Linked DNA regions of Methylorubrum extorquens. The protein of the gene in region 2 interacts with the protein of the main gene of each other region in a pairwise test. Links are inferred from orthologs where the notes say so. Each region holds a gene or a part of one and is shown on either strand. Other genes may lie near its edges. The genes, in order: rlmB and J2W78_RS17175.

Region 1 (14,362 bases), 3.0 Mb from region 2 along the record:
TTCCATCTCCAGCATCTGCTGTTTCGTCTCGATGCCGATCACCGATTGGAAATCGCGCACCATCGCCGGATAGGGATGGGGGCCGGCCACGGTACCGATGCAGTAGAAGGTGTCCGAGACGTTGGTGACCCAGTCGCGCAGGGCCTCGTTCATCGCGTCCTTGAGGGTGCGGGTGCCGGATTGCACCGGGATCACCTCGGCGCCGAGCATCTTCATGCGGAACACGTTCGGGGCCTGCCGCTCGACATCGACGGCGCCCATGTAGACCACGCATTTCAGGCCGAAGCGGGCGCAGAGCGTCGCCGTCGCGACGCCGTGCTGGCCTGCGCCGGTCTCGGCGATGATCCGCGGCTTGCCCATGCGACGGGCGAGCAGGATCTGGCCAAGAACGTTGTTCACCTTGTGCGAGCCGGTGTGGTTCAGCTCTTCGCGCTTGAAGAAGACCTTCGCCCCCTGCCCCGCCGGGGCCTTGGCCCGCAGGTGCTCGGTGAGGCGCTCGGCGTAGTAGAGCGGGCTCGGCCGGCCGATATAGTGGGTGCCGTAGGATTCCATATCCGCCTTGAAAGACGGGTCGGCCTTGGCGTCGGCGTAAGCCTTCTCAAGGTCGAGGATCAGCGGCATCAGCGTCTCGGCCACGAAGCGGCCGCCGAAGATGCCGAAGCGACCGCGCTCGTCCGGCCCGGTGCGGAAGGAATTGGGAGCGGGGTTCAGCGTCACGGGGACGGTCCTTCGCGAAGATCTGATCGTTGGCTCGCGTGCTAGACCCATGCGCGGGTCGCCGCAATGCGGCACAGCCGGACAAACGCGCCGAAGCCATCGCCGGACGCCGTCCGGTCGTCGTCAGACTCCGCGGCGGGCGGCGGCGACGAAGGCCGCGATCCTTTCAGGATCCTTCTCACCCGGCCGGACCTCGACACCCGACGAGACATCGACGGCGGCCAGCCCCGTCCGTGCCAGCGCCGTGCCGACATTGCCGGCATCCAGGCCGCCCGACAGCATCGTGCCGGCCGGCAACTCGGCCCCGTTCAAGATGTCCCAATCGAAGCGGTGTCCGTTGCCGCCCGGCAGATCGGCACCAGGGGGCGGCTTGGCATCTAGCAGAAGCCGGTCGGCGACAACGGCATAGGCCGGGAGCGCGCTCAGATCGGCGGCGAGGGCAATGCCGACCGCCTTCATGACCGGCCGGCCGGTCCGGGCACGGATCTCCGCCACGCGCTGCGGCGTCTCATGGCCGTGGAGCTGGATCAGGTCGGGATCGAGCGCCTCGATGGCGGCAGAGAGCAGGGCGTCGTCCGGATCGACCAGCAGCACGACCCGCTGCACCCTCCCCCGCACCCGCTGCGCGAGGCCTCGGCCCCGTTCCAGGGTGACGTGGCGCGGACTCTTGGGGAAGTGGACGAAGCCGACGAGGTCGGCGCCCGCCTCGACGGCCGCATCGAGCGTCGTCTCGGTGCTGAGGCCGCAGATCTTGACACAGATGTCTGCCATGGGCGGGACGCCGCTCGAAACCCTCAGCGCGCCGCCGCCGGGGCCGGCAGCGCGGTGTAGGTGCCGGCGCTCGCGTAGCCCGGCTCGACACCCGGCGTGCCGAAGGTCTTCAGCTCCGCGGTCTCTTTGGCGAGACGGTCGGCCTCGCGGCGATGATAGCGTGCCCGCTGGCGGGTTCGGCTCTGCCCGAGCCAGCTTCCGATGCCGCCGACGAGGATGCCGAGCGCCACCGAGCCGAACACCACGGCGTAGAGCGGCAGGACGAGACTGAACACGGGTTCGGGCGAGAACGGATCGAAGGAGAGGGTCACGGCGTCGCGGTTGGCGACGGCGAGCAGGACCACCACCACCGCGATCGGCAGCAGCACCAGCGCCTTCAGAAAACGAATCATGCAAAAGGTCTCCGACGGACGGCGTGGGTCCCCAAGGACCCACCGGTGCCGCTAAGGGCTTTCGATCGAGGGCTTTTCGAGGCTTAGACCGCAGAACTAGAGCGCTTCCCGCCGAAGGGGATGCCGGTTCGGTGCAAGGACACGGTGAAACGAGCGCATCCAAACGAGATGTGGAGACCGTGCTCGCGTCCGCTGTCACCGCCCGGCTGCGATCAGGCGCCGGGCTGCTCCTCACCGATGCCGGCGCGGTTGAGGCGCAGGCGCATCTCCTTGCCGGTCTTGAAGACCGGGATCGCCTTCTCCGACACGGCCACGGATTCGCCGGTGCGCGGATTGCGCCCGCGGCGCGCCTCGCGGCGCTTGACCGAGAAGGCGCCGAAGCCGCGCAGCTCCACCCGGTCGCCCTGGGCCAGGGCGTCGGCGATCGTGTCGAGGATCGCGTTCACGAGGGTCTCGACGTCGCGCTGGTAGAGATGGGGGTTCTGCTCGGCGATCTTGAGCACGAGTTCCGACTTGATCATGCGGCTCTCTTCCGAATGCGGGGCGGGCGCGGGGCGAGACCTCAGGGGGCCGGCCGCCAGACGGCCAGGAGTCCGCCGGAGAGCCCGGCGGCTTCGTCCTCGACCGCACGGAGACGTCCGGCGAGCCCTTCGAGACCAAGTAGGTCGGCGCCGAGCCCCAGAGCCGACCAGAGCTTGAACCCGCCATCGGCCTTCGGCTTCCAGTCCTTCACCGGAAGCTTCTCGGGGACCTTTTTCTCCTTCTCGAGCCACGCCACGGCCTGCCGTTCGCCGCCGAGTTCGTCGACGAGCTTGAGGGGCAGGCTCTGGCGGCCGCTGAACACGCGGCCGTCGGAGACGGCAGCAATCTGGCTTTCGTCCATACCGCGGCGCTCCGCCACGAGGTCCTTGAACCAGCCGTAGGTGTCGAGGACGATCGCGGACAGGGCGGCGCGCGCCTCCGGCGAAGTCGGGCTAAAGCCCGAGGGCTCCGCCTTCAGCGGCGAGGATTTGACCGACTCGACCTTCACCCCGACCTTGTCGAGCAGGCCGGAGACGTCTGGATACTGGAACAGTACGCCGATCGAGCCGACGAGCGCAGTCTCGCGGGCGACGATGTGGTCGGCGGCGATCGCGGTGATGTAGGCGCCCGAGGCTGCCGTCCCATCGACGAAAGCGACCATCGGCTTCTTTGCCGCCAGCGCGCGCAGGTTGCGGTAGAGCTCTTCCGAGCCGGTCGTCGTGCCGCCCGGCGACGAGATCGAGATCACCACGCCCTTGACTGCGTTCGACTCGCCGACCCGCTCGATGAGCTTGCGGGTCGATTCACTGCCGGCGATGAAGCCGCCGATCGAGATCCGGGCGATCTGGTTCTCGGTGGCCGGGAACAGCCGGCCTTCGCCGACTCGCGCGCGGTAGCCCAACGCACCGACGGCGACGATGGCGGCACCGATGCCGAGCAGCCGCCATAGCGTGAGCTTGCGGCGCAGACGGCGGCGGTCGATGAGAAACTCGGCGTCTGCAGCCATCCGACGATGTACTCCTCTCCAGGCGGCGCGGGGCAGCCGTCGTTTCTTTGGGACCATTCACGCGCGCCCTGCCGGAGCACGGCCCTGTCCGATCCGGATGCCGGCCAAACCCTTGATGGATTTGGGTTCGGTTGCTGCGCTCGTGTTTAGCGCCGCGCAAGGCACGCGGGCAAGAGCCCGTTCCGACTGGGCTGGTACAACCGTCAGCAGTCGTCGTCGGATACCCTGTCCTCGCAAGGCAACCCGTTCAGCGTCGAGCGTAGATCTCCTCGACGTAGCCGTCACGCATCCAGAACAGATGCCGGTCCAGCCTGCGGTAGCCACCGTCCCGCGCAACCAGGTCGGCGACGATGGTCTGCCGGAAAGCCTCGGTGTTCGGTGCCGCCGCCTCCTGATTGATCGAGTAGAACAGCGGCGCGATGGCGCGGATACGCGCGATATACATGGCGGCCGTCTCCGGCGGCATTTCCGGCAGCGAATCTTGGTTGATCGCCAGATCGTAGCGCTCGTTCCGCTCGATCTCCCACCACGGCCGGACCCGGATCGCGGCGTCCGGCTCGCCGGCGAGGGACACGTCGAGGCCCGCTTTCAGCAGGAACCATCCCTGGAGCACGTTGGTGAAGGGAAGATCGAGGATCGTGTAGTGCCGGTCGGGGTGGCGCAGGAACCAAGCCAGCCCGCCGAAGCCGCCGCCGATCTCGACCACCCGGTCGAAGCGGCCGAGTTTTCCGATCCGCCAAGCGGCGTAGGCGTGGGTCAAGGCATGCTCGGGCAGGATGCCGGCGCCGTAACGCACGCCGAACGGGGCACCGACCTCGGGAAACGCCAGGGGGAAGCCGAGTTCGGCCTCGAGACGAGCCGACTCGACAGCGTGGGCAAGGGGGCTAGTCAGCGCGGCCGCGAAATCGCCCTGCTCGGGTGAGCGGATCGGGGCGAGACCGACCGCCTCCGAGAGCCTCAGCAGCCGGTCAAACCAGCTTGCGGCGAACGGCGTCGGCGCGTGGCGCGCCAGCGTCGCCATCGTGCGCCCCATGGCGATGCCGTGCGCGAGATGGGACTGGAACAGGTTGTTCAGCAGGCCGGCGAGCGCCGCGGCATCGCCGTTCTGCAGGGCATGATGAAAATCGGGAAAGCCCCGGCTCCGGGCCGCCCACATGCCCTCGCTGTCGGCCTGGACCGGGGCGCGCCCGGCACCAGATTGCCAGGCGGCGATGAGGCGTCGCGCGATGGCATCGTCCTCAGGGCCGGGCCGAGGCACGGCGAAGGCGATGGCCTGCATCTCGGGCCAAGTGCGGTAGGGGTATCGGTAGGTCCACGGCCCGGCGATTCCGCCGCCGAGTTCGTCCGTCGCGGACGGGACCTCGAATGGACGGCCCTCACGGCGACCGAAGACGCTGTAATGCTCTTCCGCCGAGGCGACGAGGCCGGCTTCGACCGCCATCGCCACATCGGCGTTGAGGTCGAGATAAAGATCGGAGTCGAAATGGGATGGGAGCGCGTCGGAACGGCGTCCGGGGCGCCTGCCCCTCAACCATCTCAGGCTGGCGCCCAAGCTCGAGAGGCGGTTTGTCATCGCACTCGCTTCGGGACGATTCGAAAACAGAACCCAAAAAAGTTCGGGGCCGGCAGAGCCGGCCCCGAGGCATTATCGGAAGGCAGCGAGGATTACTCCTCGTCGCCACCCTTCTTCTTGTTGAAGGCGGCACCGAGGATGTCGCCGAGCGAGGCGCCCGAATCGGCGGAGCCGAACTGGGCCATCGCTTCCTTCTCTTCAGCGACTTCCAGAGCCTTGATCGAGACCTGCACGCGGCGGGCCTTGCGATCGAACTGGATGACGCGGGCGTCGAACTTCTCGCCGGCGGCGAAACGCTCGGGACGCTGGTCGCCACGGTCACGGGCGAGTTCGGCGCGGCGGATGAAGGTCTGCATGTCGGTGTCGACGAGCTTCACCTCCAGACCGGAATCCTTCACCTCGACGACCTCGCAGGTGACGATCTGGCCCTTCTTGACCTCGCCGGCTTCGGCGAAGGGATCGCCGCCGAGCTGCTTCACGCCGAGCGAGATGCGCTCCTTCTCGACATCGACGTCGAGAACCTGGGCACGCACCATGTCGCCCTTCTTGAACTCCTCGATGACCTGCTCGCCGGGACGGTTCCAGTCGAGATCCGACAGGTGGACCATGCCGTCGACATCGCCTTCGAGGCCGATGAACAGGCCGAACTCGGTCTTGTTCTTGACCTCGCCCTCGACCTCGGAACCGACCGGGTGCTTCTCCGCGAAAGCATCCCACGGGTTCTGCAGGGTCTGCTTGAGGCCGAGCGAGATGCGGCGCTTGACCGAATCGACTTCCAGGATCTGCACCTCGACCTCCTGGGAGGTGGAGACGATCTTGCCCGGATGGACGTTCTTCTTGGTCCAGCTCATCTCGGAGACGTGGATCAGGCCCTCGATCCCCGGCTCCAGCTCCACGAAGGCGCCGTAATCGGTGATGTTGGTCACGCGGCCCTTGAGCTTGGCTTCCTCGGGGTAACGGGCGGCGATGCCCTCCCACGGATCGGCCAGGAGCTGCTTGATGCCGAGCGAGATGCGGTGCGTCTCGTGGTTGATCTTGATGATCTTGACCTTGACCGTCTGGCCGATGGTCACGACCTCGGACGGGTGGTTCACGCGGCGCCATGCCATGTCGGTGACGTGCAGCAGGCCGTCGATCCCGCCGAGATCGACGAACGCGCCGTACTCGGTGATGTTCTTGACGACGCCGTCGATGACCTGACCTTCCTCAAGGTTGGCCACCAGCTCCGAGCGCTGCTCGGCGCGGCTCTCTTCGAGCACGGTGCGGCGCGACACGACGATGTTGCCGCGGCGGCGATCCATCTTGAGGATCTGGAACGGCTGGGGCGTGCCGAGCAGCGGGGTCACGTCGCGCACCGGGCGGATATCGACCTGGGAGCGCGGCAGGAACGCCACGGCGCCGTCGAGATCGACGGTGTAGCCGCCCTTGACCTGGTTGAAGATCGTGCCGGTGACGCGCTCGTTGGCCTCGAAGGCCTTTTCGAGCTTGACCCAAGACTCCTCGCGGCGCGCCTTGTCGCGCGAGATGACGGCCTCGCCCAGCGCGTTCTCGATGCGGTCGACGTAAACCTCGACCTCGTCGCCAACCTTGAGCTCGCCCTCGCGGCCCGGGCCGGTAAATTCCTTGAGGGGGACGCGCCCCTCGGTCTTGGCACCGATATCGATGACGGCGACATCTTTCTCGATGCCGACGACAGTGCCCTTGACGACCGAACCTTCGGTGATCTCATGCTGGAGGAAGGATTCCTCGAGCAGGGCCGCGAAATCCTCGCGGGCCGAAGAGCTTGCGTTCAGACCAGCTGACATTCTTTCTCCTGAATGGCCCCATTTCGTGAGGCCTGCGTCGGCGGCTCGTGTTGCAAAGGACCCCCGTCACCGCCGCCCGCCGGATGGACGATCCGGCCGGGCTCGCCTCCTCTCGGAGGGCCGACGCATGCTGAAAGCGATGGTCGAGGGCTCGATCCCCCCGGCGATGCGTCCGCCGAGCGAGAAAGCCCGGATCCTGACGGTATCGATGAGGAAATCGGTGCGAGCGATACCGGATCCGCGTGCGCGACGCAACGTCTTGAAACGTCTTGGAATGCCGGGGTCTCGGACGCGAACGCCACCGCGAGAGTTGAGTTCGGGCGGATACGATTCGCCCGGGATCTTGTCGCGACCGGGCCGGAGCGTGTCGGTCTCCGGATGACGCCCGGCGCCATCCGGCGCCGGGCGTCACGTTTCAGGCTGGCGTCCCGGTCGAACGCGTCAGCGCGTAGAGCGTGATCGCCGCTGCATTCGAGACGTTGAGGCTGCGGATGGCGCCGGCCGCTTCGATGCGCACTAGGACGTCGCAGCATTCGGTGGTGCGCTGGCGCAGTCCCTTGCCCTCGGCCCCGAGCACGAGAACCGCCGGACGGCGGGGGCCGACCGCTTCGAGGGTCGTGCCGGCATCCGAATCGAGACCGATCCGAGTGAAACCGCGTTCACCGAGCGTGATCAGCGCCTCGGCCAGGTTGCGCACGATCACCAGCGGGACGTGCTCCAGGCCGCCGGACGCGGATTTCGCCAGCACGCCCGTGGCATTCGGCGAATGGCGCGCGGTGGTGACGATGGCGGTGACCCCGAACGCAGCCGCCGTCCGGACGATGGCGCCGACATTGTGCGGATCCGTGATCTGATCGAGGGCGAGCAGCAGCGCGTCGTCCGGCATCGCGTCGAGCGCGGGAGCAGCCAGCGGCTCGGCCTCCGCGTAGAGGCCCTGATGCACCGCGTCCGGACCGAGCAGCCGGTCGATGGCGCTCGGGCGGACCATCTCCGGCTCGATCGGCAGTTCGACGCCGGCCTCTTTCAGGCGCGCCAGCGCATTCTCCGTGGCGAGCAGCCGATGGAAGTGGCGGCCCGCATTGGCCAAGGCCTGCGAGACGGGGTGCCAGCCATAGAGCACGACATGGTCCCTCCCCTCCCGCGCGGCCGGTCCCGGAGGCTGGGTTCGCGGGCGGGGCCGGAAGCCGTACGGCTTGGCCGGGCGGTCGCGCGGCGGGGTCATGGGCGGGTCTTTCAGGGCAGGAAAAGGATGCGGCGGATCGGATGTCCGAGAAGCCGATGGGACCGCTCCGCGTCAAGTCGCGGAATCATGCGGCAAAGCCGTTGCCGTCGGCGACGAACCCGACTATAGACCGGTCGCCGCCAGACAGCGCCCTTCGTCTATCGGTTAGGACGTCAGCCTTTCACGCTGAAAAGGCGGGTTCGATTCCCGCAGGGCGCGCCATTCCCCTCGCAGGCACCACTTCGTTCGGGACATCTCCCATAGTGAGATCCCTAGGCCGCAGATGCGACTGACCGGCGACCCCATCCATCGCGCCTTACGCTCGTTGTCAGAAGAGACACCTGAGCGCGAAAGTAGATAGGCTGGTTGCATCGAAGGGCATCTCTGCGAAGGTCGTGCTCGTGGATCACGCGGAAGAGAGCCCGGACAAGATCTGAAGGGCGGCGTGAAGGCTCGCCGATGCCAATGCACAGTTCGCAACGCCCAGATCGGCACCGCTGTGCTGTTCCACGAATTTGACAAAAACGCTGGGCCGGCGCGGCGACGTCTTTGCGCGTGAGGTGCTGCCCTTTTTCCGAGACGACTTCATCCTCACCGGCCACCTCGCGAAGCCGCTCGATCCTCCGGAAAAGCACAGACGAATGCAGTCCGGCGGATGCTTCCGCGATACCGCTGCGCAAGCGCGAACGGTACTTTTGGAAACGATACGTTTCCCCAGTTTCCATTCTCGTTCCCACTCACTCATTCCATAATGCTTTCGGCGGCACGCCGTCACAGGATGTGGGGCGACGCGACGGCGGACACGCTTCCCGATACGTGCGCGGCTGTCGGTCTGGGCCAACGAGGGAGAAGAGCGGTGAGCTGGCACAGTGCGGATGATCCGATCCCGGGCGATCATTTCAGTTGCGACGCGATCCGGACCCTGATCGTGCCGCGCTCGCGCGATCTCGGCTCGTTTGCCGTGCGCCGTGCCCTCCCCTCGACCGAGTGCCGGATGGTCGGCCCGTTCATCTTCTTCGACCAGATGGGCCCGTCCGAGTTCCTGCTCGGCCAGGGTATGGACGTCCGTCCGCACCCGCATATCGGCCTCTCGACCGTCACGTACCTGTTCGACGGCGAGATTATGCATCGCGACAGCCTGGGCACCGAGCTGCCGATCCGGCCGGGCGAACTGAATTGGATGACGGCCGGGCGCGGCATCACCCATTCGGAGCGCACCGCTCCGACTCTGCGCCAGACCGGCTCTCGACTGTTCGGCATCCAGAGCTGGGTCGCCCTGTCGGCCCGCGACGAGGAGAACGCCCCGGCCTTCGAGCATTACGAGGCCGCCGCGCTTCCGGTCCTCACCGGCGAGGGCAAGACCGTGAGGCTGATCGCAGGCGAAGCCTTCGGCGCGCGTTCGCCGGTGCGCACCTCAAGCCCGATGGTTTATGCCGACGTGATGCTGGAAGCGGGCGCCGCCCTTCCGCTCGATCCGACCTACGACGAGCGGGCGATCTACACGGTTGCGGGCGCGATCGAGATTGCCGGCGACGGTTTCGGCCCCGGCCAACTCCTGGTGTTCCGGCCCGGCGACCGCATTAGCGTGCGCGCGACGGAGGCCGCGCGGTTCATGGTTCTGGGCGGCGAGCCGATGGACGGGCCGCGGCACCTCTGGTGGAACTTCGTCTCCTCGCGGCCGGAGCGGATCGCCCAGGCTAAGGAGGATTGGCGCCAGGGCCGCTTCGACACGGTGCCCAACGACGCCGAGTTCATCCCCCTGCCCGAGGATCCCCCGCCCGTCCGCTATCCGTGAGCGACGGCGCGCCGGTCCCACCGAGGGCGGCGCTCCCCCGGTCCCCCCGCTCTGTCCTGCCTGCGCCTGACCGGCGCCTTCCAACCCGTCCAGAGGTTCGATCACGCCATGGCTATCGAAGCATCCGGGGCCGCGAGCGAACTCGTTCAGGTCGTCTCGCTCCTCGCCGCGGGCGTCGTGGCCGTTCCCCTGTTCAAGCGGCTCGGACTCGGCTCCGTCCTCGGCTACCTCGTGGCGGGGCTGGCCATCGGGCCGTTCGGCGTCGGCCTGTTCAACGACGCCCACGCGATCCTTCACGTGGCCGAACTCGGCGTCGTGATGTTCCTCTTCATCATCGGATTGGAGATGGAGCCCTCGCGGCTCTGGGGCATGCGCCGCGAGATCTTCGGTCTCGGCCTCGCGCAGGTCGGCGCCTGCATCGCCGCCCTTACGCTCGTCGGCGTCGCCATGGGGTTTCCGGTCGTCGTGGCCTTCGTGGCCGGCACCGGCTTCGTGCTCACCTCGACCGCCATCGTCATGCAGCTCCTCGAAGAACGCGGCTCGCTCTCGACGCCGAAGGGCCAGCGGATCGTCGCCATCCTGCTGCTCGAAGATCTCGCCATCGTGCCGTTGCTGGCCGCCGTCGCGCTGCTCGCGCCCGGCGGCGCCGAGACGAGCGGGACCGAGCGCGCCATCGCCGTCGCCATCGCCCTGGCTTCCGTCGCCGCGCTCGTTGCCGCGGGCCGCTGGCTGCTCAACCCGCTGTTCCGCCTGCTGGCGGCGGCCAAGGCGCGGGAGGTCATGACCGCAGCGGCGCTGCTCGTCGTGCTCGGCTCGGCGCTGGCGATGCAGCTCGGCGGCCTCTCCATGGCGATGGGGGCCTTCCTCGCCGGCGTGCTGCTCTCGGAATCGAGCTTCCGCCACCAGTTGGAGGCCGATGTCGAGCCGTTCCGCGGCATCCTGCTCGGCCTGTTCTTCCTCGGCGTCGGGATGTCCCTCGATCTGGCGGTGATCGCCGCGAACTGGGGCCTGATCCTCATGAGCGTGGCCGCCTACATGGCGGTCAAAAGCGTCGTCATCTACGGAGTCGCCCGCGCCCTGCGGACCCAACACGCCGAGGCGCTGGAGCGGACGGCCCTGATGGCGCAGGGCGGCGAGTTCGCCTTCGTGCTCTACGCGGCGGCAGCGAGTGCCGGGATCATCGACGGCACGACCAACGCGATCCTCACGGCCACCGTCATCCTGTCGATGGCGATCACGCCGCTGACCGTCATCGCTTTCGATCGCCTCGGACCGAAGGCCACCGCGTCCACGGACGGCGTCGAGGCGCCGGAAGATCTCGTCGGCAGCGCCCTGATCGTCGGGTTCGGCCGGTTCGGGCAGATCGTCAGCCAGCCGCTGATCTCCCGCGGCTGCTCGGTCTCGATCATCGACACCAACGCCGACAATATCCGCCTCGCCGAGGGGTTCGGTTTCAAGGTCTATTACGGCGATGGCGCCCGGCTCGACATCCTGCGCGCGGCTGGCGCCGCGACGGCGCGCGCGATCCTGATCTGCATCGACGACCGCGCCATGGCCAAGCGCATCGCGGAACTGGCGAAGGCGGAGTTTCCGCTGGTTCCGGTCCTGGCGCGCGCCCGTGACCGGGAGCACGCGGTGGAGCTGATCGAGGCGGGCGTCGCCTACCAGATGCGCGAGACGCTCGAGTCGGCCTTCGCCCTGGGTGAGCAGGCCTTGGTGACGATCGGGGCCGACCCGGACGCGGCCGGTGAGATCATGGCCGAGGTCCGTCGGCGCGACGCGGAGCGCCTCGACCTCCAGGTCGTGGGCGGCATCTATGCGGGCCGAGAGCTGATCCGGGGAAACGCGTCCCTGCCGACGCACGGGCACGGCTGACCGCCGTCATATGGGAGAGGGCCGCATGCCGGAGAGGCTCGCGGGCGCTCGGAACGGCATGGCGGCGAAGAAAGAGGGCCGCCTCGGATGCGGCACCGAGGGAACGCGCCCGGCCGATGCAAGGCACGGCGTTCGCCTGTAGAGAAAGCCGGGAGACGAGGCCACCAGGCCGAAGCAATCCGACCGGCGTGTAACCGCGGGCATCCCGAAAAAGGGTTTCGAGGCGTCCCATGGCCAGCCATCTCGGCTTCGCCTTCCTTGCCGGCCTCCTCTCGGTGCTGTCGCCCTGCGTGTTGCCGCTGCTTCCGCTGGTGCTGGGCGCGGCGGTCGCGGAGCACCGGCTCGGGGCCGTGGCGCTCGCCGCCGGTCTGGCACTCTCGTTCGTCGCGATCGGCTTGTTCATCGCAACGATCGGCTTCGCGATCGGCCTCGACGGCGACCGGTTTCGCGCCATCGGGGCGGTATTGCTGGTGCTGCTCGGCCTCGTCCTGATCGTACCGGCGGCGCAGAATCGGTTCGCCGTTGCGGCCGGGCCGTTGAGCAATTGGGCCGAGGGGAAGTTCGGTGGGGTTTCGACCGCCGGGCTGGCAGGCCAGTTCGCCGTCGGCCTCCTTCTCGGCGCCGTGTGGAGTCCCTGCGTCGGCCCGACCCTCGGCGCGGCCTCCCTGCTGGCCGCCCAGGGGCGCAACCTCGGCGGCGTCGCAGTCACCATGCTGGTGTTCGGCCTCGGGGCCGCCCTCCCCCTTGTCGCCCTCGGGATGCTGTCGCGCGAGGTGCTGATTCGCTGGCGCGCGCGGATGATGGACGTCGGCAAGGGGCTCAAGCTCACGCTGGGCGTGATCCTGATCGTCACCGGCGCCCTGATTTTGGCGGGCTATGATCGGGCTCTCGAAACCACGCTGGTCGATGCCTCACCGGATTGGCTGACGGCGCTCACCACGCGCTTCTGAACAAGGAACTGCGCGGCCGCTGCGGATCAAACGCGGATTCGACAAAGCGGAGCGGCGGACGGTGCCGGGCGTTTTCCGGCGGTGGTCATCGTCGCCCCAGGAAGAAGATGCTCGACGCGGATATCTACGAAAGAATGCTTGGAACGGCCGCCACGGTCGCGGCACCGTTGCGGGCCGCGATCGCGGCAATCGGTCCGATCGAGATCGCGCCGCCCGCGCATGCCAGCCTGGCCGAGCGTCTGTTCGTCGAGGTCGTCAACCAGCAGCTCTCGACCAAGGCCGCCCTCTCGATCTGGACGCGGATCGAGGCGGCCGCCGCGGCACAGGATGGCACACCGCGCGATCTGTTCGTTCCGGGCACCGAGGCCCTGCTGCGCGGCTGCGGCGTCTCGGCGAACAAGGTGCGGGCGCTCCACGCCATCCGCGAGGCGGAGGAGGCCGGCCGGCTCGGCCCGGAACTCGCAACCCTACCGCATGCCGCGCGCTCGGCGGTTTTGCGCCGCATCCGCGGGGTCGGGCCGTGGACCGCCGACATGGCCGGCATCTTCCACTTTCTCGACCCGGATATCTGGCCCGTCGGCGACGTGGCCGCGGTTGGCGTCCTGCGGCGGCTCGCGGGGGATGACGATACGGTCGCGGTGGCCGCGCAGTTCGCGCCGTACCGCTCGATCCTCGCCCGCTACATGTGGCGCAGCCGGGACGCGGCGCCGGTCGCCGCCTGATGCGGTCAGCGGCCCGCCTCGAAGAAGGGCCGGAAATTCTCGAGCCAGTTGCGCAACCAGAGTTCGGCGGCCTGCTTGGCTCCGTCCGGCTCCTGCGCGTGGCCCCAGATGTCCTCGGCAAGCGGGCTCCACCACGTCCAGAGGCGGTTCGACCCGTCATACTCGACGGTGGCGACCTCGATCGCGCCGACGCGGCCGGTGAAGCGCTGCAGGGGCACCTCGGCGATCCCGCCTTGTGTCCAGATGATCGTATCGTTCGACATGGTGTCCCATTGCGAGCGGCACCGCACGCGTTCGCGCGGGTCCGCCACCGATCGCTGATGATGTCGAAACGCGACGACGGCAGCCATTCACAGCGCGCAACGACGTTCGGACTTGACGGGATCGAACTGATCCTGCAAGCGCGCGTTGTCTGCTTATCGTCGCCGTGCGCGCGATGCGCGGCTCCACAGGAACTTCCGACCCCAATGCCCGACGACAGTAGTCGATCGACCACGCCGCCTTCGGCCACCCGCGTGTTCCGCGCCTGATCGTCTGATCCGGCTCACCCGCGACCGGCCCTGGCGGCTGGTCCGACAAGAGGTGAGCCATGATTGACTCCAATGTCATTTCCCGCCGTGCGCGCTTTCGTTCGGCGAAATCCGGCGGTAGCGGCAGCGTGGTGCTCGTGGTGGCGCTGATGATGGCGCTCGTCTTCGTGCCCGTACTGGCCCTTCACGCCGCGGCGCTTTCCGGTGCTGTGACCGGCGACGAGGTCCGGCCCGACGACGTTGCCGCCGCCGTGTCCCATAAGAAGGTACCGGGCTGAGGCGCACTCCCGATCGCGGTTGCCGGCCTTCGGCGACCCCATTCGAAACCCGCTCGACCAAAAAAGGGGGACGCCGTGGAGGCGTCCCCTTTTCAATTCGCACGAGGCCCGGTTTAGGCCGCGCGCACCGTCGCGAGGAAGTGCGCGACCTCCGCCCGCAGGTGCTCGGATTGCCGCGACAGCTCCGAGGCCGAGGCCAGAACC
Region 2 (14,250 bases):
GCGACGGCCGGTCCTTCGGGTTCTGCCCGGCGGCGACCGCGTTGACGTAGCGCACCTCGCGAAACAGCCGCGTCACCTGCCCGAAGGCAAGCAGCACCGCGATCAGGAGCACGCCGAGGATCAGCCCGTTGAGGCCCGGATTGGCGAGGAAGGCCGGGGTGATCTGCTTGTAGAGGACGAAGGCAAGGAAGCCCGCGAGCGCAAGGAACACCAGCATCCGCACCAGCGTCATGCCGGGCTTGGCGAGGGGAGGCGTGTCGAGGGACGCGGAACGGGCCGCCATCGGGTCCATACTCGTGTTGGGCCTGACGCCGGGACCGGCGGCACCGCTGTGTCGAAACCGGCGGCACTCTGGCGGCTCGGCCTGCCGCGATCAAGTCACGGTGCGCTATCGTTCAACGAGCCTTGAGGCGCAGAGGTGGACTCAATCCCACTCGCGCGGCCAGGTCTCCTCGAGATGCGGCCCGAGGCGTACGGCCCAGACGCGCTTGGCCAGACCCGTCGCGTCGTCGGTCTCGACCGCGATGCCGCACAGGGTGCCCTCGCCGGTGGCCGCTTCGAGACGCGAGCCCGGCGTCTTCTGAAGGAAGCGGCGCACCGGCTCGTCCTTCTGCATCCCGAGCACGGAATCGTAGTCGCCGCACATCCCGGCATCCGACAGGTAGGCGGTGCCGTGGGGCAGGATGCGGTGATCGGCGGTCGGCGCATGGGTGTGGGTGCCGACGACGAGGCTGGCGCGGCCGTCGAGGAAATGCCCCATGGCCTGCTTCTCGCTGGTGGCCTCGGCGTGCATGTCGACGATTACCGCATCCGCCGCCGCGCCGAGCGGGCAGGCGTCGAGTTCGCGGTCGGCCGCGGCGAAGGGATCGTCGAGCGGGTCGAGATAGATCCGGCCCATCACGTTGACGACGAGGACGCGCGCGCCGCGGGGCGTCTCGATCACCGTGGCGCCGCGGCCCGGCGTGCCCGGCGGGTAGTTCGCCGGGCGGATCAGCCGCGGCTGGCGGGCGATGAAGACGAGCGCTTCGCGCTGGTCGAAGGAGTGGTTGCCGAGCGTCACGGCGTCGGCGCCGGCCTGGAGGATTTCGTCGCAGATCGATTCGGTGATGCCGAAGCCGCCGGCCGCGTTCTCGCCGTTGATGACCACGCAATCGAGGCGCCAGCGCTCACGCAGGGCCGGCAGGCGTTCGGTGACGGCATAGCGGCCGGGACGTCCGACGATGTCGCCGAGGAAGAGGATGCGCATCGCGTCGAATCAGTTTTGCCGGAGCGGCACGAGACCGGCCTCGGTCACGAGATGGTCGAGCGGGCGGTCGTGCGGCTCGGCCGGCACCTGTGCGATCTCCTGGACGGAGAAAGCGATGCCGACCGTCAGCACCGGTCCGTTCTTCGAGAGCCGCTCGATCGCCTGATCGTAGTAGCCGGCGCCGTAGCCGATGCGCTGGCCCGCCCGGTCGAAGGCGGCGAGCGGCACGATCAGGGCGGTGGGGTCGAGCGGGGGAAGGTCGTCGCGGGGCTCACTGAGGCCGAAGCCGCCCTTCACCAGTTCCTCGCCCGCGCGCCACTCACGGAAGACGAGGCCCTGCTTGGTCACCTTCGGTAATGCGACACGCTGGCCGCGGGCGAAAAAGCGCTCGATCAGCGGGCGCGGGTCGATCTCGGAGCGGATCGGCCAGAAGGCGCCGACAAGCGGCGCTTCGGCCAGTTCGGGGATGGCCGCGATGATGTCCGCGGCGCGCAGCGCGCCGGCGAGGCGGGCCTCGGGCGAGAGCGCGTCGCGGCGGGCCAGCGCCTCGGCGCGGAGGCTCGCCTTCAGCGAGCGTTCGGAGGATGAGTGCGGAGCCACTTGAGCCGTTGGAGTGTCGATCCCGGGAAACCTACAGTGTAGGTGGGCGCCGTGTTGGCCAAGTCCACGGACGAGGCCAGTGACAGCTCCCTGGGGAGTCGATAAGGCCCCGGGGAAAGTTCTCCTGACGAACTCTGCAGCCCCGCCCGCCAGAGATAGACGCGCCGGGGCTCGGACGCCAGGGGGCGATCGTGTCACGCCTCAGAAATTCGAAGCCGGCTGTGCGTGCTCCCGCCCCGCTCAGCCGCCGCGGCCGGCCTCGCCCTTGCCGGCGGAAGCGCCGCCCGGCTGCCCCGACAGCGCCCGCGCCAGTCGGTCGATCCGCTCGGCGGCGATGCCGACACCGCTCGCGAGCCGGGCCTGATCGGCCGCGCCCTGGGTCGCGTGCTGTTCCAGGTCGGCGATGCGGCGGCGGGCTTCGAGCAGTTCGTCGGCCAGGGTCAGCGAGGCCATGACGTGCAGGCGCATGTCGCCGATCTCGCCGAAGGTGCCGCGCATTTCGCTGACGCGGTCGTCGAAGCTCTTGGCCAGGGCCGCGAGGTGATCCTCCTCGCCGGGGCCGCAGGCCATCCGGTAGCTCTTGCCCGCGATGGTGACGTTGACGTGCGGCATCCGCGTGTGAACCTGACTCGAACTCAGCGCCAACTCAGCGCCCGGTGGGGCCGGACAGCACGTCTTCCACCGTCTCGATGGCGCGATCGAGGCGGCGGTTGACCTCACCGGTGGTGGAATTCATCCGGGCGAGCCGCGCCCCCGCCGCGTCGAGTTCGGCGGCGAGCCGCACCCGGTCCTCCTCTAGCAGGGCGAACTCCGTCTCCCGGTCGCCGCGGCTGCGCTCGGATTCGAGCTTGCGGGCCACCGCCGTCTCGAGCAGCGCCAGCGCGGCGTCGAGCCGGTGCAGGGCCTCTTCCAGCCCGCCACCGTCCTGCCCCCTTCCTTGCGCTGCCTTCGTCTCCGCTCGCGCCATATCTCGCGCCATCTCCACCCGTCGGTTGCCGCGTCATCGGAGTCTGCCACGAAACGCGCCCCGCGCCACGGCGACCAGAACGTAAACGGCCGGCGGCGGAAGGACTTTCGCGGTACTCCGAACCCCCGCTGCGAACAGGTTTCAGCCAAGCGCATTCGAAATTCCAGACAATTCACAGGCTTGCCCCCGATCTTTGACAGCCTCGGGCGCCATGTTAGAGAGCCGGCGCCCGGCCCCGATCCCCCGGCGCGGGGCCGCCCTACGGATTTCTGAAACCGTGACTCTTCCCGGCTCCCCGCTCAGACCGTCCGCCGACCGGACGGCTGCGGGCCGCCTCACGGTTCATCCCCCGTTCAGTGCCGCCCCGCTTGGAGCGGTCCCACGTTCATCGGGTGCCGCGCGCGAACGCCGCCGGCCGGCCCGACCGGTTCCCCATCGGCGCGCGGGTGCGCCCCATTTCGAAGGAGTCACGCCGTGACCGTCAAGGTTGCCATCAACGGGTTCGGGCGCATCGGCCGTAACGTGCTGCGCGCCATCGTCGAAGCCGGCCGCACCGACATCGAGGTCGTCGCGATCAACGATCTCGGCCCGGTCGAGACCAACGCCCACCTGCTGCGCTACGATTCCGTGCATGGCCGCTTCCCGGCCGAGGTCGCGGTCGAGGGCGACGACATCGTCATTAACGGCAAGCGCATCCGCGTCACCGCCGTGCGCAACCCGGCCGAGCTGCCCCACCGCGACCTCGGGGTCGACATCGCGCTGGAATGCACCGGCATCTTCACCTCGAAGGACAAGGCGAAGGCCCATCTCGACGCCGGCGCCAAGCGCGTCCTCGTCTCGGCGCCCGCCGACGGGGCCGACCTCACGGTCGTCTACGGCGTGAACCACGACCGGCTCACCGCCGAGCACCTCGTGGTCTCGAACGCCTCCTGCACCACGAACTGCCTCGCGCCGGTCGCCAAGATCCTCGACGAGACCGTGGGCATCGAGCGCGGCTTCATGACCACGATCCACTCCTACACCAACGACCAGCCCTCGCTGGATCAGATGCACAAGGATCTCTACCGGGCCCGCGCCGCGGCGCTCTCGATGATCCCGACCTCGACCGGCGCGGCCAAGGCTGTCGGCCTCGTCCTGCCGGAGTTGAAGGGCAAGCTCGACGGCACCGCGATCCGCGTGCCGACCCCGAACGTCTCGGCGGTCGATCTCGTGTTCACGGCCAAGCGCGAGACCTCGGTCCAGGAGATCAACGACGCGATCAAGGCCGCCGCCGCCGGCCCGCTCAAGGGTGTGCTCGGCGTCACCGACCGGCCGAACGTGTCGATCGACTTCAATCACGATCCGCACTCGTCCACCTTCCACCTCGACCAGACCAAGGTCATGGACGGCACCTTCGTGCGCATCCTGTCCTGGTACGACAACGAGTGGGGCTTCTCGAACCGCATGGCCGACACCGCCGTGGCCATGGCCAAGCTGATCTGACGCTCTAGCTACGCCTGACGAAGGGCGGCCGGCCTCCGAGCCGGCCGCCCCCAATTGTCGATCGAGTTCCCTGGGGCGAGCCCGGCTCGCCGAAGCTGCAAGGTGCGTACGCGATGACCGAGACCTCGCCGGCCAAGCCTTCCGGGACCGACTTCATTCCCGCCCCCTCGTCCTCCTCCGCGCCGCCTGCCACCGTGACGCCCGCGGCCCCGCCGCCGAGCGTCGGCAAGGCCGAGCTGCCGGCCTCCGGCGCCGTCAACCACGCCGACCAGCTCGCCCGCATTGAGGACAAGACGGCGCGGATCGAGGACAAGTATGCCCGCTCCGAGGCGCTGCTCTCGCGCGTCGAGGAGAAGATCGAGTCGGCCTCGACCCGGATGAACGACGCTGCCCGGCAGGTCGATCTCTCGTCGCTGCGCAGCGAAGTCCGCACGCTGTCCGACCGGGTCGGCCGCCTGCCCGGCACCGGCGCCCTCGTGTTGACCGCGATCATCACCGCCGTGCTCACCGTCGCGCTGATGGTCGCCGTGCAGCGGCTGAACCTCGACCGGATGCTGCCGCACAGCCTCGGCGGTCAGAGCCAGACGACGTCCGCCACTCCGTCGTCCAATCCCCCTGCCTCCAACCCGTAAGAAGCAGACGCCGCCATGACGGATTTCCGCACCCTCGACGATGCCGGCCCGCTCAAGGGTAAGCGCGTGCTGCTGCGCGTCGATCTCAACGTGCCGATGGAGAGCGGACGCGTCACTGACGCAACCCGGATCGAGCGTGTCGTGCCGACGATCCGCGAGATCGCCGATGGCGGCGGGCGGGTGATCCTGCTGGCGCATTTCGGCCGCCCCAAGGGCAAGCCGGACCCGAAGGATTCGTTGAAGCCGATCCTCTCGACGCTCTCGGAGAAGCTTGGGCGGCCGGTGGCGTTCGGTGAGGATTGCGTCGGTGAGGCCGCCGCCTCGGCCGTCGCCGCGCTCAAGGACGGCGACGTGCTGCTCCTCGAAAACACCCGCTACCACGCGGGTGAGGAGAAGAATTCTTCCGAGTTTGCCGAAGCGCTGGCTGCCAACGGCGACATCTACGTCAACGAGGCGTTCTCCGCCGCCCACCGCGCGCATGCTTCGACCGAAGGGCTCGCCCGCCTGCTGCCGGCCTATGCCGGGCGCCTGATGCAGGCCGAACTCGATGCGCTCACCAAGGGCCTCGAATCTCCGGCCCGCCCGGTCATCGCCATCGTCGGCGGCGCCAAGGTCTCGACCAAGATCGACCTGCTCGAAAACCTCGTCGCCAAGGTCGACATGCTGGTGATCGGCGGCGGCATGGCCAACACCTTCCTGCACGCGCAGGGCAAGGATATCGGCAAGTCGCTGTGCGAGAAGGATCTCGCCGAGACCGCCAAGCGAATCCTGGCCGCGGCCAAGGAGAAGAACTGCACCATCATCCTGCCGGTCGATGCGCTGGTCGCCCGCGAGTTCAAGGCCAATGCCGAGAACGAGACCGTGCCGGTCGATGCGGTACCCTCCGACGCGATGATCCTCGATGTCGGCGCCTCCTCGATCGCCACGATCGACGGCGCCATCGAGGAGGCGCGGACGCTGGTCTGGAACGGTCCGCTCGGCGCCTTCGAGCTGACGCCGTTCGACACCGGCACGGTCGCGGTCGCCCAGCACGCCGCCCGGCGCACCAAGGCTGGCCAGCTCGTCAGCGTGGCGGGCGGCGGCGACACGGTGGCGGCCCTCAACCATGCGGGCGTGGGCGAGGACTTCTCCTACGTCTCCACGGCCGGCGGCGCCTTCCTCGAATGGCTGGAGGGCAAGGAACTGCCCGGCGTCGAGGCATTGCGCGCGCAGGGCTGAGGCCGGATCGGCCGCCCCGCAACGCGGGCGGCGACGCCGACAAACGAGCGCATTTTTCAGCGCCGGGCCGCAGGCTGGCGGCACCGGCGCACCTATATAGGCCGCAGCAAGGGACAGGCCCGGCTGAGGCCGCATCGCACGAGGATCGAACCATGGCACGCATCACCCTCCGGCAGCTCCTCGATCACGCCGCCGAGTACGGCTACGGCGTGCCCGCGTTCAACCTGAACAACATGGAGCAGGGGCTCGCGATCATGGCGGCGGCGGATGCCACCAATTCGCCGGTGATCCTCCAGGCGAGCCGGGGTGCCCGCGCCTATGCCAACGACGTGGTGCTGGCCAAGCTCATCGACGGCCTCGTCGAGATCTACCCGCACATCCCCGTCTGCATGCATCTCGACCACGGCAACAACGAAGCCACCTGCGCCACCGCGATCCAGTACGGCTTCACCTCGGTGATGATGGACGGCTCGCTGAAGGCCGATGGCAAGACCCCGGCTGACTACAACTATAACGTCGAGATCACCCACAACGTCACCAAGATGGCCCACTGGGCCGGCGTGTCGGTCGAGGGCGAACTCGGTGTGCTCGGCTCGCTGGAGAGCGGCCAGGGCGAGGCCGAGGACGGCCACGGCGCGGAGGGCGTGCTCTCGCATGACCAGCTCCTGACCGATCCGGACGAGGCGGTGAAGTTCGTGGCCGCCACCAAGGTCGATGCGCTGGCGGTGGCGATGGGCACCAGCCACGGCGCCTACAAGTTCACGAGGCAGCCGGACGGCGACGTGCTTGCGATGGGCGTGATCGAGGAGATCCACCGCCGCCTGCCGACGACCCACCTCGTCATGCACGGCTCCTCCTCGGTGCCGCAGGACCTTCAGGACATCATCAACCAATACGGCGGCGAGATGAAGCCGACCTGGGGTGTGCCGGTTGAGGAGATCCAGCGCGGCATCAAGCACGGCGTGCGCAAGATCAACATCGACACGGACAACCGCATGGCGATGACCGGCCAGATCCGGAAGGTGCTGACGGAGAACCCCTCCGAGTTCGATCCGCGCAAGTACCTCAAGCCCGCCATGGAGGCGATGACCAAGCTCTGCCGGCAGCGGTTCGAGGAGTTCAACACCGCCGGTCAGGGCTCGAAGATCCGCCCGATCTCGGTGGCCGAGATGGCGAAGCGCTACGCCAACGGCTCGCTCGACCCGAAGATCGACGCCTGATCCGCCATGGCAGCCTCTGAGTCGGCCGCGGTCCGGCCCCGCCTCGCCCTCCTCACCCCCTACGGTCTCGGCGCGCCCGAGGCCGAGGCGACCGCCCGGGCGCTCGACGCCGCCTGCGCCGCAGGTGACGTGGCGGCGGTGATCCTGCGGCTGGCGCCGTCCGACGAGCGCAGCCTCGTCGCCCTCGTCAAGCGTCTGACGCCGGCAGCGCAGGAGCGCGGTGCCGCGGTGCTCGTCTCCGTGCCGGGCTATGCCGGCGACGTCGTCTCCGTCGCGGCCCGCGGCGGAGCCGACGGGGTGCATCTCGACCGCGCCGACGAAGAGGCTTTGCGCGATCTGCGCGGGCGTCTGCGTGATGGCCGCATCCTCGGGACGGGCGGCGTGCTCGGCTCGCGGGACGCGGCGATGGTCGCGGGCGAGACCGGTGTCGATTACCTGATGGTCGGCGGCCTCTTCCCCGACGGCGTCGCCCCCGATGCCGAGGACGTGCGCGAGCGCGCGGCGTGGTGGGCGGAGATCTTCGAGACGCCCTGCATCGCGGTGGCGACCTCCGCCGAGGATGTCGCGGCGCTTGTGCTGACGGGTTCCGAATTCGTTGGGCTGGAAAGTGCCCTGTGGCTCGATGACCCCGAGGGAGTTCGGGCCGCACAGGCGCAGCTCGACAGGGCACAATGATTTTTTTTGATGGAAGGACCGTGGTGGTGCCCTCCAAAGCTCACCCCCATCTGAGAGGGCAGGGAAGGGCGCGTCGGCGCACGGGGAAGGCTGCACTCCGAACTGGCCTCTTGTCCCTCACGGCCCTGGGCGCCTGCGCCGTCCTCGCGCTCGACGTCGGCGCTCTTCACGCCGCCCCGAAGCAGCCGGCCACGAAGGAGCCTGTCGCGCAGACACCGGCCAAGCCGAACCTGCTCGACCTCAAGCGTGAGCTGCCCTCACCCTACTCGGCCAATGTTCAAGGGGCGCAGCCCGCGACGGCGAACCCGAATGCGGATGCCGCCTACGGAGCCTATCAGCGCGGTCGCTACGTCACCGCCTTCCGCGAGGCGACCAAGCGGATCGAAGCGAATCCGAAGGACGCCGCGGCGATGACGCTGCTCGGCGAGCTTTACAACCAGGGACTCGGGGTCAAGCCGGATCCCAAACGCGCCCACGAATGGTACCGGCTGGCGGCCGTGCAGAGCGACCCCAACGCCATGGCCTCCCTCGGTCTGATGGCGATGGACGGGCGCGGGCAGCCCAAGGACGAGAAGGCCGGCCGGGTCTGGCTCGAACAGGCGGCCCGCAAGGGACAGCCCAGCGCGTGCTACAATCTCGCGCTGATCCAGCTCGCGAGCGACAAACCGGCGGATCTGGCTGCGGCCCTGGCCAATTTCCGGGCCGCGGCCGAGGCCGAGATTCCGGCTGCGCAATACGCGCTCGGCGTGCTCTACCTCCAAGGTAAAGGTGTCGCGAAGGACACGACCCAGGCCGCGCAGTGGTTCCGCCGCGCCGCCGACAACGGCGATCTCGGCGCCGAGGTCGAGTTCGCGATCCGGCTGTTCAACGGCGACGGCGTTTCCAAGGACGAGACCCGCGCCGCCCGCTACTTCCTGCACGCGGCTCAGCGCGGCAACGCCATCGCTCAGAACCGGATCGCCAAGCTCTACGTCGCCGGCCGCGGCGTGCCGAAGAACCTGATCGAGGCGGCGGCCTGGAACCTCACCGCGGCTTCGCAGGGCCGCGCCGATGCCGGCCTCGACGGGGCGACCGCCGGCCTCAACCCGGACGAGCGCAAGCGCGCCGAGGCGCTGGCGGCGGACCGGGTGAACCTCTCGCCTTAAAGCATCGTCCCGAAAGCTGGTTGCCGGCCTTCGGGAGAGGACGATGGTTTAGCCACCTGCGATTCCCGAACGGCCGGCGTGTTTGAACCGAAGAAGCGGGGCAGGGGGCTGGCGCATCCGGCGACGCTTGCGCGAGGATGTGACTGTCACGCAACCGTAGGCTTTCGTACAACCGCGTGACAGGAGCCCGAATGACGTCCAGCCTTCTTCGCCGCAAGCCCTTGCAACTGGAGCCCGGTGAGGAGCGTCGGCTGGCACGAACGCTCGGCTGGCCGCATCTCATGGCCCTCGGCGTCGGTGCGATCGTCGGGACCGGCATCCTCACGCTGATCGGCGTCGGGGCGGCCAAGGCCGGGCCCGCGGTGATCCTGTCCTTCGCCATCGCCGGCGCGATCTGCGCCTGTGCGGCGCTCGCCTATGCCGAGATGGCGACGATGATCCCGGTCTCGGGCAGCGCCTATACCTACAGCTACGTCGTGCTCGGCGAGATCCTCGCCTGGATCATCGGCTGGAGCCTGATTCTCGAATACTCGCTCGTCGTCAGCGCGGTGGCGGTCGGTTGGTCCGGCTACGCCGCGCCGCTGCTGGAAAGCCTGATCGGTTTTCCCAAGGCGCTGATGCAGGGGCCGGATGCGGGCGGGATCGTCAACCTTCCGGCCGTTGCAATCATCGTCGTCGTCGCCGTGCTACTCCTGCGCGGCACGCGCGAGAGCGCCACGGTCAACGCCGTGCTGGTGCTGGTGAAGATCGCCGCCTTGATCGTCTTCGTGGCCTTCGCGCTGCCGGCTTTTGAGGCTGCCCATCTCGAACCGTTCAACCCGTTCGGCTTCGTGAAGAGCGTGGGCCCCGACGGGGTCGAGCGCGGCATCATGGCGGCGGCGGCGATCATCTTCTTCGCCTTCTACGGCTTCGACGCCATCGCCACCGCGGCGGAGGAAACGCGCAACCCCGGCCGCGACCTGATCATCGGCATCGTCGGATCGATGGCGGCTTGCGTCCTGATCTACGTCGCGGTCGCGGTCGCCGCGGTGGGGGCCGTGTCCTACACGCGCTTTGCCGACAGCCCGGAGCCGCTGGCGCTGATCCTGCGCGAACTCGGCCGGCCGCTGGTGGCGCAGTATCTCGCGGCTTCCGCCGTGATCGCCCTGCCCACCGTCATCCTCGCCTTCTTCTACGGCCAGAGCCGGATCTTCTTCACCATGGCCCGCGACGGGATGCTGCCGCAGAGCCTGGCGAAACTCTCCTCGACCGGAACGCCGGTTCGGATCACCCTCTTCACCGCGGCCGTCGTGACCGTGCTCGCAGGGCTCGTTCCGCTGGGGGAACTCGCCGCACTCGCCAATGCCGGCACGCTCGCGGCGTTCATGGCCGTCGCGGCCTGTATGCTGGTGATGCGCGTCCGTGCGCCGGAAGCCCCCCGCACCTTCCGCGCCCCGGCCCCGTGGTTGATCGGGGCGATCACGATTCTGGGCTGCGGCTATCTGTTCTTCAGCCTGCCCGCGACGACCCAGCTCTGGTTCGCCGTCTGGAACGTCCTCGGACTGGTATTCTACGCCCTCTACGGCCGCAGGAACGCGGCGGTCGCGGCGGGATAGCCGGAGCGGGTCAGGCGCGACCGGAGAGGTCACGCAGAACCGCCGGGATCATCTCCGGAAGATCCTCGGAGATCAGTCCAGGCCCGAAGCGCAGGCCGGCATCGCCGTGCAGCCACACGGCGGCGCAGGCGGCCTCGAACGGCTCCATCCCCTGCGCCAGCAACCCGGCGACGAGACCGCCGAGCACGTCGCCGGAGCCGGCGGTGCCGAGATGCGGCGTGCCGTGGTCGTTGATCGCTGCGCGTCCGTCCGGGGCCGCGATCACCGTGTCGGCCCCCTTCAGCACCACGACCGCCCCGGCGATCTCCGCCGCCCGCGCGGCCCGCTCGACCTTCGTCAGACCCTCCGCCACGGCCTCCGTACCGGAGAACAGCCGCGTGAACTCGCCCTCGTGCGGCGTGAGCACCGCTTGCGCCTCGCCGTCGCGGATATGGCGGGCGAGCGTGCGTACCTCGCTGCGGAAACTCGTGAGTGCGTCGGCGTCGAGCACCAGGGCGCGCCCGGCACCTGCCGCCACCGCGACGAGGTCGCAGGTCGCCGGACCGGTGCCGAGGCCCGGCCCGAGCAGCAGCGCATTCAGCCGCTCGTCGGCGAGCATGTCGTCGAGGTCGTCGGAACTCTCGCAGGGGCGCAACATGATCGCGGTGAGATGGGCGGCGTTCTCCGCCAGCGCCGAGGCGGGCGAGGCCATGGTAACGAGCCCCGCACCGACCCGCAGCGCCCCGCGGGCGGCCAGCCGCGCCGCGCCGGTGCGTGTGGCGGGGCCCGACAGCACCAGAGCGTGGCCGCGGGTGTATTTGTGGCTGCCGGCGGTGAGCTGCGGCAGCGCCCACAGGCCGGGCGCGTTGCGAGACAGCGCGCGGGTCTCTCCGGCGATCCCGGCGGCGAAGGCGGCCTCACTCGTACCGATCTCGGCGACGTGGAGCGCGCCGCAATGGCTCCGGCCAGGCTGGAGCAGGTGGCCGGACTTGAGCGCGACGAAGGTCACCGTCTCGGTCGCCTCCACCGCGAGCCCGCGCACCGCGCCGCTGTCGCCGTCGATGCCGCTCGGCACGTCCACGGCGAGCACGGGGATGCCCGACCGGTTCACCGCTTCCACCAGGGCGCGGGCCGTCCCTTCCAGATCGCGGCAGAGGCCGGCGCCGAACACGGCGTCGATAATGAGATCGGCCGTCGGAATCGCGGCCTCGACGGTACCCACCGGGCCGGTCCAGGCCTCGGCGGCAAGCGCCGCATCGCCCTTGAGCGCGGCGCGTTCGCCGAGCAGGCGCAGATCGACCCGGTAGCCGACCTCGTCCAGCAGGCGGGCGGCCACGAACCCGTCGCCGCCATTGTTGCCGGGGCCGCACAGCACGAGCACCCGCCCGCCCTCGGGCGCGAGGGCACGGGCGCGCTCAGCGACCGCGGCGCCCGCCGCCTCCATCAGTGTGATGCCCGGCGTGCCGGCGGCGATGGCCGCAGCATCGACCCGGCGCATCGCCTCAACGGTGAGCAGCCGATGCGAGGCTTGGAGGGATTTCACCGGCTCATGCATGCAACTGGCTCAGCCTATGCCTGTAAATTCATCGTTTTAAGCAGAATTGCCTACATATTCCGCTTTGTTTGCATATTTCGTGCGCAACTTCCCGGTCCCGTCATCCAAATCGCCGTGGCGGTCGCGCGGCGGCGATGGTACATAATTGGCTGACTGAGGGACGAGACGGATCGGGCTTTTCCGGATGAAGAAGATCGAGGCGATCATCAAGCCGTTCAAGCTCGACGAGGTGAAGGAAGCCCTCCAAGAGGTCGGCCTTCAGGGCATCACCGTGATCGAGGCGAAGGGCTTCGGCCGGCAGAAGGGCCATACCGAACTCTACCGCGGCGCCGAGTATGTCGTGGATTTCCTGCCCAAGGTGAAGCTGGAGATCGTGCTCTCGGACGCCCTCGTGGAAGGCGCCGTAGAGGCGATCCGCAAATCGGCTCAGACCGGCCGCATCGGCGACGGCAAGATCTTCGTCTCGACCATCGAGGAAGCCATCCGCATCCGCACCGGCGAGACCGGCACCGACGCGATCTGATCCGGGCGACCCCGCTGTCCTGGCCCGCTTCGTGAAGGGCCGGCCGCGTCCGCGCTTCACATGAAGCGCCGTAGCCGAGCGACGCCGTGCCCGATCTCGATGCAATCGTCAAAGACATCGCCGCGGAGATGCGGGCCCGGCCTGATCGCGGCACGGTGGCGAGCTACATCCCCGAACTGGCCCGTGTCGACGCCCAGGGTTTCGGCCTCGTCGTGATCGACGGCGACGGCCGGGTCGCGGCCGGTGGCGACGCCGACACCCCCTTCTCGATCCAGAGCATCTCCAAGGTCTTCACCCTGACGCTGGCGCTCGGCATGGTCGGCGACCGGCTCTGGCGCCGCGTCGGCCGCGAGCCGTCGGGCAGCCCGTTCAACTCCATCGTCCAGTTGGAGCGCGAGAACGGCATCCCGCGCAATCCCTTCATCAATGCCGGCGCCATCGCCGTCACCGACGTGATCCTGTCGGGGCATCAGCCAAGGGAGGCGCTGGGCGAGATCCTGCGCTTCATGCAGTTCCTGGCACAGGACGACGGCATCACCATCGACGAGCGTGTGGCGGCCTCCGAGAAGCGCACGGGCTTCCGCAACGCGGCGCTCGCTAACTACATGCGCTCCTTCGACGTGATCGAGAATCCGGTCGATTATACGCTGGGCGTCTATTTCCATCACTGCGCCATCGCGATGACCTGCCGTCAGCTCGCCAATGCCGGGCTGTTCCTGGCCTATTCCGGGCACCACCCGCTCGCCGGGCATTCGGTGATCTCGGGCGAGCGCGCGCGGCGCATCAACGCCATCATGCTCACCTGCGGCCACTACGATGGCTCGGGCGATTTTGCCTACCGCGTCGGCCTGCCGGGCAAGAGCGGCGTCGGCGGCGGTATTCTGGCCGTCGCGCCGGGGCGTGCCTCGATCTGCGTCTGGTCGCCGGGGCTGGATGCCGCCGGTAACTCGCATCTCGGTCGCATCGCCCTGGAGATGCTGGTGAAACGGACCGGGTGGTCGATTTTCGGGGTGTGAGGCGCCCGCTGCAGGATAACCGCGTCGTTTCGTGCACATCCCTCTCCGCGCGTGCGGGGACAGGGGTAAAGGGCGGCATCGTCTGGCTCACAACAAACAAAAACCGCCCCCGTCCTTCGACGGAGGCGGTCTGTTTCAAGCCTGGAATCGGCCTCGAAGATCCTTATGCGACGGCCTTCTGCGCGGCTTCGCCCGGGAGCGGAACCTCGGAGATCGTCTTCAGAACCTGCGAGGCGATCTGGTAGGGGTCGCCCATGGAGTTCGGGCGGCGGTCCTCAAGGTAGCCCTTGTAGCCGTTGTTGACGAAGGAGTGGGGTACGCGCACCGAGGCGCCGCGGTCGGCCACGCCGTAGGAGAACTTGTTCCACGGCGCCGTCTCGTGCTTGCCGGTCAGGCG

The links.
Region 1: the proteins of J2W78_RS17175 (region 2) and rlmB interact in binary tests that used the Escherichia coli proteins (3 or more experiments, as listed by UniProt). The link is inferred for Methylorubrum extorquens from one-to-one orthologs.

What each region holds. Positions count from the first base shown.
Region 1 is NZ_JALJXF010000001.1:727,900-742,261, reverse strand. What follows is about bases 6,106-9,072. They hold rlmB (23S rRNA (guanosine(2251)-2'-O)-methyltransferase RlmB), read right to left. Parts: upstream 8,009-9,072; coding sequence 7,202-8,008; downstream 6,106-7,201. Other genes in these bases: J2W78_RS03560 (pirin family protein), read left to right, coding at 8,865-9,072; rpsA (30S ribosomal protein S1), read right to left, coding at 6,106-6,786. Also shown: trpB (tryptophan synthase subunit beta), read right to left, coding at 1-717; J2W78_RS03600 (phosphoribosylanthranilate isomerase), read right to left, coding at 841-1,488; J2W78_RS03595 (LapA family protein), read right to left, coding at 1,512-1,880; ihfB (integration host factor subunit beta), read right to left, coding at 2,093-2,401; signal peptide peptidase SppA, read right to left, coding at 2,443-3,408; J2W78_RS03580 (putative sugar O-methyltransferase), read right to left, coding at 3,656-4,849; more of rpsA, read right to left, coding at 5,074-6,105; more of J2W78_RS03560, read left to right, coding at 9,073-9,803; J2W78_RS03555 (monovalent cation:proton antiporter-2 (CPA2) family protein), read left to right, coding at 9,912-11,678; J2W78_RS03550 (cytochrome c biogenesis CcdA family protein), read left to right, coding at 11,909-12,628; J2W78_RS03545 (DNA-3-methyladenine glycosylase family protein), read left to right, coding at 12,736-13,350; J2W78_RS03540 (hypothetical protein), read right to left, coding at 13,356-13,613; J2W78_RS03535 (hypothetical protein), read left to right, coding at 13,940-14,158; J2W78_RS03530 (methyl-accepting chemotaxis protein), read right to left, coding at 14,272-14,362. UniProt on the Escherichia coli protein: Specifically methylates the ribose of guanosine 2251 in 23S rRNA.
Region 2 is NZ_JALJXF010000001.1:3,683,314-3,697,563, reverse strand. Bases 10,053-12,907 are described here. They hold J2W78_RS17175 (NAD(P)H-hydrate dehydratase), read right to left. Parts: upstream 12,315-12,907; coding sequence 10,791-12,314; downstream 10,053-10,790. Other genes in these bases: J2W78_RS17170 (P-II family nitrogen regulator), read left to right, coding at 12,499-12,837; J2W78_RS17180 (amino acid permease), read left to right, coding at 10,053-10,780. In the rest of the region: J2W78_RS17240 (MotA/TolQ/ExbB proton channel family protein), read right to left, coding at 1-283; J2W78_RS17235 (TIGR00282 family metallophosphoesterase), read right to left, coding at 425-1,246; J2W78_RS17230 (5-formyltetrahydrofolate cyclo-ligase), read right to left, coding at 1,256-1,846; J2W78_RS17220 (cell division protein ZapA), read right to left, coding at 2,087-2,458; J2W78_RS17215 (DUF4164 domain-containing protein), read right to left, coding at 2,493-2,813; gap (type I glyceraldehyde-3-phosphate dehydrogenase), read left to right, coding at 3,288-4,295; J2W78_RS17205 (hypothetical protein), read left to right, coding at 4,409-4,927; J2W78_RS17200 (phosphoglycerate kinase), read left to right, coding at 4,943-6,145; fba (class II fructose-bisphosphate aldolase), read left to right, coding at 6,298-7,365; J2W78_RS17190 (thiamine phosphate synthase), read left to right, coding at 7,372-8,040; J2W78_RS17185 (tetratricopeptide repeat protein), read left to right, coding at 8,037-9,185; more of J2W78_RS17180, read left to right, coding at 9,377-10,052; J2W78_RS17165 (glutaminase), read left to right, coding at 12,924-13,853; J2W78_RS17160 (glutamine synthetase beta-grasp domain-containing protein), read right to left, coding at 14,017-14,250. UniProt on the Escherichia coli protein: Bifunctional enzyme that catalyzes the epimerization of the S- and R-forms of NAD(P)HX and the dehydration of the S-form of NAD(P)HX at the expense of ADP, which is converted to AMP.